2 regions of the Clostridium sp. AM42-4 genome follow, and region 2 is predicted to be linked to the other one. Evidence: predicted binding sites of a transcription regulator. Region 2 holds the regulator's gene; the other holds the start of a gene.

Region 1 (6,536 bases), on a different contig from region 2:
AAACAGCATCGCGTAGAGTAATGGATTTTTAATTGCTACATAAACGGCTGACGTATCCTGCAAATCCCATACTTTCATAGTGCATAAAAGCATCATGCCTAAATAGATCAGAACGATCGGCGGTGCAAATTTAAAAAAAGTCTGTGCGCCTTTTCCCCGCAGGTACACAGGAAGATTGACCAAAATTGCTGCCAGCAGCATTAAAGTGGCCAGATAGATAAATCCATCATGAATCATTTGAAATGCTCCATTCCGCCACCAGATATCGGTGGGCTTTATTTTTTTCAGAACAAGTCAAAACAGGCAGTTGAATTTTCCTCCTTCCCCATTTCAATACCTTTTCACGAACCGCAGGACAATGTGAGAATGGCGTGGCAGTATGCCGCCTTCTCCATAAAATTGTCGCAAAAGCTGAAAAAAAATGTACCTTAGCGCGTTCTTGTATGACAGGACGCAATTTCCCATCATACAAAAACGGTCCAGAATCATGTTCTGGACCCTTAAGTGACTTCTCGAATCGTGTAATGTCCTTTCACATTGCCGTTTCTTATTTTGACTTTTCTTCTATGTAGTATAAAGGGTGACAGCAAAAAAGTCAATTTTCAGACATAAATATCATTCAACGCTATAGAGCTTTTATATCACAATAGCGTGCAGAGCATGCTATCGTATATAATGAAAAAAGACCGGCATTTTCTCAATACCGGTCTTTCATTTCTGCTGCTATACTGTACTGCTGTCCGCATAAAAACGATTATTTTGCGTAATCTGTCACACGGGATTCGCGGATCACATTAACCTTGATCTGACCCGGATATTCCAGCTCATCCTCGATGCGCTTGGAAATCTCACGTGCCATCAGAACCATGTCATCGTCACTTACCTGCTCCGGGATAACCATGATACGCACCTCACGGCCAGCCTGGATTGCAAAGGATTTGTCTACTCCCTTAAAGGAGTTGGTAATCTCTTCAAGCTGTTTTAATCTGTTGGTGTATGTCTCCACAGTTTCTCTTCTTGCACCAGGTCTTGCTGCGGAAATGGTGTCTGCAGCCTGTACCAGACACGGAATCAGGCCCTGCGGTTCAACATCGCCATGATGGGACTCTACTGCGTTAATAACGGTAGCAGACTCTTTGTATTTTCTGCAAAGATCTGCACCAAGCTGTACATGGGAGCCCTCCACTTCATGGTCAATGGATTTTCCAATGTCATGTAACAAACCAGCACGTTTTGCCAGACGGACATCTGCTCCGACCTCAGCGGCCAGAAGACCTGCCAGCTGTGCAACCTCAATGGAATGCTTTAACGCATTCTGACCGTAGCTGGTTCTGAATTTCATCTTACCAAGCAGTTTGATCAGTTCCGGATGGATTCCGTGAATGCCAACCTCAAGGGCTGCAGCCTCACCATCCTCGCGCATGTTTGCTTCTACCTCACGCTGCGCTTTTTCTACCATTTCTTCGATTCTCGCCGGATGGATACGTCCATCCACGATCAGTCGCTCCAGGGCAATTCTTGCCACTTCACGCCGCACCGGATCAAATCCGGACAATACGACTGCCTCTGGGGTATCGTCGATGATCAGTTCAACGCCGGTCATGGTCTCAAGGGTACGGATATTACGTCCCTCACGTCCAATGATGCGGCCCTTCATCTCATCGTTCGGAAGCTGTACCACAGACACGGTAGTTTCAGCCACATGATCTGCAGCACATCGCTGGATTGCAGTAACCACGTACTCCTTTGCCTTTTTGTCAGCCTCTTCTTTTGCTTTGTTCTCCATCTCTTTGATCATCTTGGCAGTGTCATGCTTGACCTCTGCCTCAACGGATCTGAGCAGATACTCTTTTGCCTGTTCGGAGGTTAAACCGGAAATCCGCTCCAGTTCCTGTATCCCTTTTTCGTACAGGGCCTCGACCTCACTGTTACGCTTGTTTAAGGCTTCCTCACGGGATGCAAGTCCGGCTTCCCGCCGTTCCATGTTCTCTGCTTTTTTGTCTAAGTTCTCTTCTTTGCTCAGCACACGTCGTTCATAGCGCTGAAGTTCAGCTCTTCTTTCCTTTGTCTCTTTATCCAGCTCATTCTTAGTCTTTAAGGACTCTTCCTTCGCCTCCAGGAGAGCTTCTCGCTTCTTTGTCTCTGCCGTCTTTAACGCTTCATCTATTATTTCCCTGGCTTTTTCTTCCGCGGTTCCGATCTTGCTTTCGTAAGCATTCTTCCGATGCGCGGTCGCAACAGCCCAGCTAATAGGCGCCACAACACACAGTGTAACTACAACTGCTATTATCGTTGACACAGGAGCACCTCCTTATTTAGTTTTCATTGTACACCAATACAACACTACAATTTTAAACTGTTTTGTGCATTATGTCAATAACTCTCTGGAAGTTCTTCACGTCCGTTGCGTTCCTTATCCTGCGTCTTCAGACATACGGTCCGTGACCCTGCGGATGGCTTCACTACTGAATCCACGCCGTCCCAAAGTACCCATGAGCCTCCGGTAATCTGCCGGTTCCATGCGCTTTCCCGGCTCATAACCCTTCTTTAAAAGAAGCTTTTCGATCTGGCTTTCCTCGTCCACCGCCTCCTCCTGGAAAGAGAGGTCAATGACCTCCCGCGAAACTCCCTTGCGCTCTAAATCTGCCCGGATCTGGCGGCGGCTTTTCCGGGACGCGCAAGAGCGGATATACCGCCCTGCATAAGCCTCATCGTCTAAATAACGGTACTCCTTTAAAAAGAGCACCGTCTCCTCGATCTCTTCCGGGCCATATTCCCGTTCTTTTAACTTCTGGCGCAGTTCCCTCTCGGTGCGGTCACGAAACTCCAGGAGTGCGAGTGCGCACTCCCGGGCTGTTTTTTCTGAACGTGCAAACCTTCCTGACTGGCTGCTTTTCTTTGCCTTGGCAGTCTTCCAGAACTGCCCGTGAAGCTTCTGGCCTTCTTCCGCCTGGACGATGTCTGCATCTGCCTTATCTGTTTTTTTGTTTTGCGGCATGTCCCTGCCCTGTACGGTCCAGACTTTCATGGAATTACTCCTCGTCTGTCAGCTCAGCACCGGTATTTTCTGCGTCCTGTGCTTCTTCCTCTGCTGCATTTGCAGCCAGTGCTGCTACAGTCTCGTCCGCCGGAAGGCCATGCTTCTCGCGGACCTTGCTCTCCACCTCGGCACAGACTGCCGGATGTGTGCGCAAATAGGTCTTGGCATTCTCACGGCCCTGGCCGATCTTGGCTCCAGCATAAGCATACCATGCACCACTCTTCTCGATGATGTCGTCCTTGGCTGCAAGGTCCAGAATATCGCCTTCTTTGGAAATGCCCTGACCAAACATGATGTCAAACTCTGCCTCTTTGAATGGCGGAGCGATCTTGTTCTTAACCACCTTCACACGGACATGGTTACCGATGACCTCGCCGCCCTGCTTGATGGACTCTACACGGCGCACATCCATACGGACAGAAGAATAGAACTTCAGTGCACGGCCACCGGTCGTAGTCTCCGGGTTTCCAAACATAACACCGACCTTCTCACGAAGCTGGTTGATGAAGATAACGCAGCAGTTGGATTTGCTGATGATACCGGTCAGTTTTCTTAAGGCCTGGGACATAAGACGTGCCTGAAGGCCTACGTGAGAATCACCCATCTCGCCGTCGATCTCGGCCTTTGGTACCAGGGCTGCAACAGAGTCCACGATGACAATGTCTACTGCACCGGAGCGGACCATGGTCTCGGTAATCTCCAGCGCCTGCTCGCCGTTGTCCGGCTGGGAAATGTAAAGGTTGTCGATGTCCACACCGATGTTCTTCGCGTATACCGGGTCTAAGGCATGCTCAGCGTCGATGAAACCGGCAATACCGCCGCGCTTCTGCACCTCAGCTACCATATGGAGCGCTACGGTTGTTTTACCACTGGACTCCGGTCCGTAGATCTCGATGACACGGCCCTTCGGCACACCGCCAAGGCCCAGTGCGATATCCAGGCTGATGGAACCGGTCGGGACGGTCTCGATGTTCATGTTTGCACCGGAATCTCCCAGCTTCATGATAGAACCTTTTCCGTAAGACTTCTCAATCTGTGTAATGGCAGCATCCAATGCTTTTAATTTATCGTCTTTATTCATGTTATAATCCTCCAACTGTAGAACCACCGTACCCACTGGCCCAGCGCCAGCAGCGAACAGATGTTCTTTCCAATGTTATAATCATAGTATAAACTGCTTCAAATGTCAACAAATTATTGTTCTTCGGGGTGGGAATTTTTGAATTAAAATTTTTTAGAAATAGGGGCAGAACTGCCCATTTGGACTGCACTTTCACTATAGCATGCCGCAAAGTACATGTCAAATAAAAGAACACGAGAAATAAAAAGAAAAAAGCCTGTGCCGTGATGGTTGCACAGGTTTTTCTTACATATCCGTTTCAAAAAAGTTTTAAGGAGTTCAGATGTTTATCTTTTTTCTGACTTTAGTATAACATATGCCTTACGAAAATGTTTGTATAATGTTTAAATAGATTATGAAGATATTCTTAAATCGGCCAAATCCGCAGACAGGACTTTATCGTGCGGATTTTCCAGTTCAGAAAATTCCTGCCTGCATCCTGTATCTGCAGCCGCACAACTGCCTTCTCTCCAGAATATCCTAACAGTAAAAAGAATGCCGGGGTTCCCCATGAGTACAGCCTCCCCATTTTCCCCTGCACACAGCCCGGACGGCCTTACCGGGCGCGGTATCGGCGTAGCAGTTCTGGATACCGGGTGTTTTCCGCATGAAGACCTTAAGCCGCGCATCGCTGCGTTTTTTGATATGGTACGCCGTCGCAGAGTTCCCTATGATGACAACGGACACGGCACCCATGTCTGCGGCATCATCGGCGGGAACGGAAAAGAAAGCGCCGGGCGTTTTTGCGGAATCGCCCCGGGCTGCCACCTGGTCCCTGTAAAGGTACTGGACAAACGGGGCGGCGGCTATGTTTCCGACGTGCTTGCCGGGCTCCATACCATCATGCAGCAGCGGGAACGCTACAATATCCGGATCATCAATGTTTCGGTCGGCTCCTTTTCTGGCCGGAGCATGAACGAAAACTCTGCCCTGGTCCGCGGTGTGGAAGAAGCCTGGGACTCCGGCTTTACCGTGGTCGTTGCCGCCGGTAATATGGGGCCAAAAAGCGGCACCATCACTACCCCCGGCATCAGCCGCAAGGTCATCACGGTTGGCTGTTCTGACGATCACCAGGAAGTCAACGTTATGGGAAACCGCATGTCTGATTATTCCGGGAGAGGACCTACCCGCGCCTGCATCTGCAAGCCGGACATTGTCGCACCAGGGGCTGCCATCAAAAGCTGCAGCCCCGGCGGCGGTTATGCCGTTAAAAGCGGCACCAGCATGGCTACCCCTTATGTTTCCGGTGCTATTGCCCTCCTCTTAGAGCAGTACCCGGAAATGTCCAACCGGGATGTAAAGCTCTTTCTCCGGGAGCGGGCAGTCGACCTGGGACTCCCCAGAAACCAGCAAGGCTGGGGACTTCTTGATATCCCCAGCCTTCTTCGCTAATTTCTGACGGGAAACAGGCCGACATCACTAATGCGCTGTCCTCCCTGTCCCGGCAGTCTCTATGAAATTCCTGTGTTTTTCTTCATCAGATCAATCTGACTCTGCACACGCCTTCGATGGCATTGAGCTTCTCCACCATAGTCTCATCCGGCACATGCTCCAGATCCATCAGCGTATATGCGAACTTATCGCGGCTCTTGTTGGTCATGTCGGAAATGTTGATCTTTCCGGCAGCCAGCACTCCGGTGATCTGGCCGATCATGTTCGGAATGTTTAAATGCAGCACAGCCAGACGGCAGGCTGTCTTCTTCACACCCATATCACACGCCGGATAGTTCACGGAATTGCGGATGTTGCCGTTCTCCAGATAATCCATGATCTCCTGAACAGCCATCTTCGCACAGTTGTCCTCGGACTCCCCAGTCGAAGCGCCAAGATGCGGGATCACAATGGTATTCTCCAAATTTACAGACTTTGGATTCGCAAAATCGGTCACATATTTTTTGACTTTGCCTGACTTCAATGCCTCTGCCAGATCATCCTCATTTACCAGGATGTCACGGGCAAAGTTTAAGATCACGACACCATCTTTCATCTGGTCAAGGGCATCTTTATTGATCATGCCTTTTGTGGAATCCACAGCCGGGACATGCAGGGTGATGTAATCGCACTCCTGGCAGATGGTGTCTAAGCTGGTGGTGTGCTTAACATCACGGGAAAGACGCCATGCCGCATTGACGGAAATGTATGGGTCATAGCCGTAAACTTCCATGCCCAGGGCGATCGCTGTATTTGCAACCTCGGCACCGATCGCGCCAAGACCGACCACGCCCAGCTTTTTGCCCTTGATCTCACAGCCTGCAAAAGCTTTTTTCGCTTTCTCAGCCGATTTGGCAATGTTTGCATCCTCTTTGTTGGCTTTGCACCACTCGATGCCGCCCACAATGTCACGAGATGCCAAAAACAGTCCTGCCAATACCAGCT
Region 2 (6,536 bases):
TCGTAGCAGATGTATCCGGCAAGCATAAGGATCTTTTCAGCATCAAAGCGGTTGTGCCGGTTATAGAAGAGCCCGGCTGCTGCCGCGATCGTTCCCATGGAAAAAATCATACCCTTGTGGGTGTTAACGCCGTCTGTTGCCTGAAACATAGCCTTTTCTGCCTCTACGCCTACTGGGCGGATCTGCTCAAACAGGGCATTAAAATCCTTGGAGCTCCACCCATGGCCAAGCTCAAACATCCGGGTCAGATATGGGACAATTGCCTTTGTGCTGGCAGCAAAGGTGTCATAGTTCATATCGGTGTGTGCACCGCTGTCGTGGCGGTCTACCAGACCAGGCTTCGGGGTAGCGCCTACCTCCGCCATGAGCGAATAGGCGCATTCCTCAGAAAAAATAGAAGCAATCATAAATACCAGTACCTCCGCAATACAGGATAGTTTGAAATCTTTAAAGTTTGTTCAGAATCTGCGAAATTTCCGCTGTCAGCTCTGCTACGCTATGGCTGCGGCTGCGGCTGCATACATGGGCAGGCTGTCCGCACAGTAGGCACGTTCTGGGAGAAAAGCCAAGGTCCTCCCTGGAAACCTTGCATGCATCGGGACGGAGTACATCAATATCGAACAGGCGTCCAATGCGGTCCTGATCTTCTAAGGAAACCATGAGCTCCTTTACAAAATCGGGATTTGCATCGACATTGTAGAATGCCTCATAGCCGGTTTTCTCTTTTATGGTTTCCATATGCTGGATCAAAACAAGACGCTCCTTTAACAGTGCCTCAATCCGGCTGCACCCCAGGGCAAAGGCTTCTGGAACACCTGGAAGCACTTTGATGGGGCCAGGTATGTTTAAGGTAAAGCTGATCAGGCTCTTTTTATATTGCTGTAACAGCTGGGCTTGCAGATAGCAGCGGCGTTCCCTGGCCGCCAGCATTTCCTGCAGGTTTACTTCTTCCATAAAAATCCCCTTATTATGTTTTATTTTTATATGCCAATAAAGCTCCGTATTTCACCCGTATGGCAATGAATTCACGATCATTTGGCAGAAATCGGATAAAAGCCATCGTTTTGAAACAGAAGCTGTATTGGATCTCAGAACACTACTTAGTTGTTACGTTTCTCATTATAGGTGAAACATAGCAAAAAGGCAAATACTTAATAAGTTATGGCCTATATAAAGAAGCCCTTATCAGTTTTTAACATTAGGTTTACGTGTATTTAAACTGTTGAAATCTGAAGAAAAACATTTAATATTATCAGAAAAAATGAATTTGGGTCGGCAGAGTGTAAAAAAGTTTGGCACAAGAGTGGTTTTGTGATATACTGAACATAGTGGATATAAAAACAAGTTACTGTTTACGCGTTGCGCAGACAGCAGAAAAAAATAATCCTTAGAGGGAGGATTTCTTATGGATAAAAGTAAATTGGTGATCACGATCGAGCGCCAGTATGGAAGCGGCGGCCGTATTGTTGGAAAAAAGCTTGCTGAGGAATTGAACATTCCGTTTTATGATGACGAAATTTTAAGTATGACAGCCGAAAAAAGTGCAGTAGGAGAGCGCTATTTCCGTCTTGCAGATGAAAAAGCAGGAAATAACCTTCTCAGGAAGATCGTTGGAAACCTGCATCTGCCTACCGGTATTTTTGAAGAACCAAAGAAAGAGGGGGATGTCACCTCACCGGACAATCTGTTCCGTTTCCAGTCGGAGGTTATCCGTGAGCTGGCGGCTGCGCAGTCCTGTGTGATTGTTGGCCGTTGCGCGGATTATATTCTGGAGACCGCTGGAAAAGAAGATCTGGTAAAGATTTTTGTATACGCAGACACAGAAACCTGTGTCCGGAGAACTCAGGAAACCGATGGTATTACAGACAGCAAAGAAGCGCTTAATAAATTAAACAAGATCACCAAACAGCGCAGGGCTTACCACAAGTATTTTACCGGAAAAGAGTGGGAGGATCTGACGAACTACGATCTTCCGATCAATGCAAGTAAGCTGGAGCTTGAACAGGTGGTAGCACTGATCAAAGATTATATCCGCATGATCGGCTACGATATTTAACAGCATATAATAGAATGAATATGGCCCGTGTGAGCTATTACTGTTAGCTTACACGGGCCTGTTCTTCCCTATTTTTTTAAATGAAAGCTATTATTTTTTGGTGATCTTTACAATCTGGATCTCTTTGTCATTGATGGAGCCATCGTACTGGATCTGAAGGGTATCGCCCTCAGCGTACTGGCTGAAATCGGTATCGCCAGAAACGAATGTGAAAAAGTCACCGGTCTGTGCTTCCAGAACGATATGATCACCATCTTCACCGATCTGCGCAACTTTACCTACAAAGGCATTGATCTTAGCCTCATCAGAATCCTTCTGGTCTTCGGAAACGATCTTGATCGCCAGAGGCTCATCGTCCAGATCGCCGAGATAGGTTACTTCTACGGTTTCGTCAGCCTTGATGCCGTCCTTTGCAACAACATATGCGTTGCCGGTCAGAACCTTATATTCCTCACCGTCTACCTCCAGGGTCATGCTGTCAGAAGCAACGTCTTTGATGGTACCTTCTGCAACTGGATCTGTGGTCTGCTCTAACATGGATGAGGTAACCTCGAGTGCGATAGCCGGAACCGGATCGTCTGTGCTGCCGGCCGGGAAGGTGATGTCTACCCAGTCACCCTCGGAAAGCGGGAATTCATTGGTAACCTCTGCGCCGGAAATATCGTATTTCTTCTCTTCGTCGTTGTAATCGTCTTTTACGGTAAGGACATCGCCGTCGATCGCTGTGATGATACCGCTGGTATAATCCTCGTCGGTCTCAGCCTCGGTTGTGGTTTCTGCTGCTGTGGTTTCTGCCGGTGCTGCTGTGGTTTCCGTTGCTTTTTTGCTGGAGCAAGCTGCTGCACTGATAGAAACTGCTGCGATTGCAGTAATTAATAATGCCTTTTTCATAATATATCACTCCTCTGATCTTTCTTTGTGGTTCTATGCTGTTATCTGTGCGTTTGCGCAAACAGTAACAATCATCTCTCGTGAACCAACAAACAAGAGTTTACTACAAAGCCAGGGAAAAAGCCATTGATTTTTTATTAAGTTTTCCGTAAAATGGTGAACATTTGGTGAACTTTGGCCGATGCCTTGCATTCCAAACTTTGTTCTCGGCATGTTGGTCATGGTATTCCAGATCTCGCTTCCAGGTTTTTTCAGCCTGACGATCAAAAATATAGCAGGTGCGAATACCTTTCTGGCTATGGCACTGGTAGGAACGATCCTGGCAGAGGTACGACTGCGGTCCTTGCGGCAAAGTACCAAAAGGATGAGATCTTTGCAACAAAATGCGTAGTGTTATCGACGCTGCTTTCTATGGTAACAGTTCCGCTCTGATGCCTGGTTCTGGCATAAACAACCCTGCCGGGCTGTCGCCGGACGAGGTTTTCAGCAACAATATGATAAAAAAATACGCCTTGTCACAGAAATGTGCTAAGGCGTATCTTTTTTTATGGTATTTTATGCCATCATACGGAAAAGTCCGATGACCTTGCCGAGGATTTCCACATGGTCAACGATGATCGGCTCCATGGTGTCATTCTCCGGCTGCAGGCGGTAATGCCCGTCTTCCTTGTAAAAACGTTTGACAGTAGCGGAATCGTCGACGAGTGCAACAACGATTTCCCCGTTTTCTGCAGTATTGGTCTGCTCAACGATGACCTGGTCCCCATTAAAAATACCTGCATTGACCATACTCTCGCCCTTGACCTTCAGCATGAAAGTATCCTTGTTTGGGAGCATTTCGGCCGGGATCGGGAAATAATCTTCAATATGTTCCTGTGCCAGGATCGGCTCACCGGCAGCAACTGTGCCGATCATAGGAACCTGCACCACCTCGCGGCGGTTTAATGCAAACTCGTCATCCAGGATCTCGATCGCGCGCGGCTTGGTCGGGTCCTTGCGGATATATCCGTTTGCCTCCAGGGATTCCAGGTGGGAATGGACGGAAGAGGTGGACTTTAAGTTGACTGCTTCACAAATTTCACGTACTGCAGGCGGATAGCCTTTTTTTAAGATGCATTCTTTGATATATGTTAAGATTTCCTGTTGTTTTGCGGTAATTTTACCCTGTGCCATAATGTTCCCTCCTTGCGGGTGTATTCTGAAAAATTCTTTCTAAGGATATAGTAGCACAGCTTAGCCAAAAAAGCAAACTTTTGTTCGGGAATTTTTGCGAAAACGTATTGACAAACGCATGTTCGGATTCTATAATAGCAACATAGCAAACGTACGTTCACAATTATTCCGGACAGGGGGAATCACTTATGAGAAGCAAAAGAACAATGAAGCGCAGTTTACGGAATCTTACGGTTATTTTACTTATGATCCTGGCATTTTGTTCCGGTTTTCTGGGACATACACTGTTAAATGCGCGGGCAGAAGAAAAGGCAATACCTGAGCTGAAGCGTTATTACACAAGTGTACAGATCCGCCAGGGAGACAGCCTCTGGGACCTTGCAGGCCAATACTGTCAGGGAAGTCCTTATACCAAGGCAGAATATGTAGAAGAATTAAAGCGCATGAATGGTCTGAAATCCGAACAGATCCATTCCGGTGAATACCTGACGGTCGTGTATTTTTCTGAATAGCTTGCATATGAATCCTGCTTTGGTTATAATAAAATCTGTTTTTTATCCAATATAACCAAGTGAGGAAATTCCCTATGTTACACGATCATATCGTTCCTATAACAGATCTTTCCAGTCCGGAGCTTGAGGTATACTCCAGCTTATCAGAAAACCAGCTATTCCATTATTATGAACCAGAGGCTGGTCTTTTTATTGCAGAAAGCCCGATCGTAATCGGCCGTGCTCTGGATGCCGGATACCAGCCAGTCTCCATCCTTGCCGAAGAGCGGGAATTAAAGGGAGCAGCTGCAGAAATACTGGCCAGATGTGGAGAGGTCCCAGTCTATGTAGCTCCCATGGAGCTTTTAAAACAGATCACAGGTTTCTCTTTGACACGCGGTCTGCTTTGTGCCATGCGCCGCAAACAACTGCCATCTATTGAGCAGATCTGTGCGAAGGCCAGACGGATCGTTGTTCTCGAAAATGTAGTAAACCCGACCAATGTGGGAGCTATATTCCGTTCGGCGGCAGCGCTGAATATGGATGCAGTTTTGCTTACTTCTGGCTGCAGCGATCCTTTGTACAGAAGATCCGTGAGGGTCAGCATGGGAACGGTGTTCCAGATCCCGTGGACGGTACTTAAGCACGACAGTGCCTGGCCGCACCCGGCTATGGAGCTTTTGCGGGATCTGGGCTTTAAAACAGCTGCCATGGCTCTTACAGACCGCTCAGTCCGCATTGATGATCCTTGTGTCCAGGCAGAGGAGAAGCTTGCAATCGTTCTTGGAACCGAGGGCGATGGCCTCGCAAAAGAAACCATTGCCGACTGCGATCACACCATCCGGATTCCAATGTCCCATGGCGTAGATTCCCTGAATGTAGCTGCTGCCAGTGCAGTGGCATTCTGGCAGCTTGGAAACCATCATACAGAAGGCGGGGAAGCTTAGCATGAATATCAAAAGACAGTTTATCCGCTATGTTTCCCAGAATATGTTAGGCATGCTCGGTATGTCCCTTTACATTCTGGCCGACACATTCTTTATTGCTAAGGCTGTCGGTGCGAATGGTATCACGGCATTGAATCTGGTATTACCCCTTTACAATCTGATCTTTGCGGTAGGCGCAATGATCGGAGTCGGCTCTGCAATCCGTTTTACGGTTGAGCGTAATAAAGGAATGAAAGAAGCGGAAGGCTATTTCTTTCATGCACTGTCATGGGCAGCAGTGATCAGTGTCCTGTTTGTTTTGGCAGGAGCCTTTTTCCCGGGACAGATCATCCACCTTCTTGGAGGCAATGCACAGATTGTATCGACCGGAATCATGTATACCCGCATATTTCTGATGTTTGCCCCGTTTTTTATGTGGAATCATATTATCAGTGCATTTGTTCGCAATGATGGAGATCCATCCATCGCAATGTATGCAACACTTGCAAGCAATCTGTTTAATATCGTATTTGACTATGTGCTGATGTTTCCTTTGGGAATGTCTATGCCGGGAGCGGCACTTGCAACCGCATTATCACCGGTTATCAGTATTCTTATCTGCTTCAGACATTTCCGTAGCAGCAGAAATACGATCTGCTTCAAGCCGGTACGTTTGTCTGTCCGGAAGCTGCTTTTTTCCTGTCAGGTTGGTATCTCTGCCTTTGTAGGGGAAATATCCTCCGGTGTCATCACAATGGCATTTAATACCATCATTCTCCGGCTTTCGGGTAATATCGGGGTTGCAGCGTATGGAGTCGTTGCAAATTTCTCGCTTGTGGCAGTTGCATTATTCAATGGAATCGCGCAGGGCTCCCAGCCGCTGCTCAGCCGTTTCTATGGACTTGGCGATAAAGAAAGCCTGAGAACCGTGATCCGTCTTGCAATTAAAACAGCTTTATGTGTCGCCTGCTTGCTTATTGTGACCGTACAGCTCTGGTC

Evidence for each region. Region 2 encodes LexA, which represses DNA repair genes until DNA is damaged. Its sites were predicted from a motif close to CNAACANNTGTTNG; they were not measured.
Region 1: a site for LexA is predicted at 4,175-4,188, ahead of recA (recombinase RecA). Genes of this name have one in related genera too.

Annotation. Positions count from the first base shown of each region.
Region 1 is NZ_QUIK01000001.1:47,195-53,730, forward strand. It holds gene DW922_RS00260 (DUF819 family protein) at 1-237, opposite strand, end outside; gene rny (ribonuclease Y) at 755-2,299, opposite strand; gene DW922_RS00270 (regulatory protein RecX) at 2,414-3,028, opposite strand; gene recA (recombinase RecA) at 3,033-4,121, opposite strand; gene DW922_RS00280 (S8 family peptidase) at 4,671-5,552, shown strand; gene DW922_RS00285 (phosphoglycerate dehydrogenase) at 5,638-6,536, opposite strand, start outside.
Region 2 is NZ_QUIK01000008.1:48,844-55,379, reverse strand. It holds gene citG (triphosphoribosyl-dephospho-CoA synthase CitG) at 1-407, opposite strand, end outside; gene citX (citrate lyase holo-[acyl-carrier protein] synthase) at 448-954, opposite strand; gene DW922_RS07985 (cytidylate kinase-like family protein) at 1,406-2,056, shown strand; gene DW922_RS07980 (hypothetical protein) at 2,147-2,947, opposite strand; gene lexA (transcriptional repressor LexA) at 3,503-4,120, opposite strand; gene DW922_RS07965 (LysM peptidoglycan-binding domain-containing protein) at 4,309-4,632, shown strand; gene DW922_RS07960 (RNA methyltransferase) at 4,707-5,558, shown strand; gene DW922_RS07955 (MATE family efflux transporter) at 5,560-6,536, shown strand, end outside.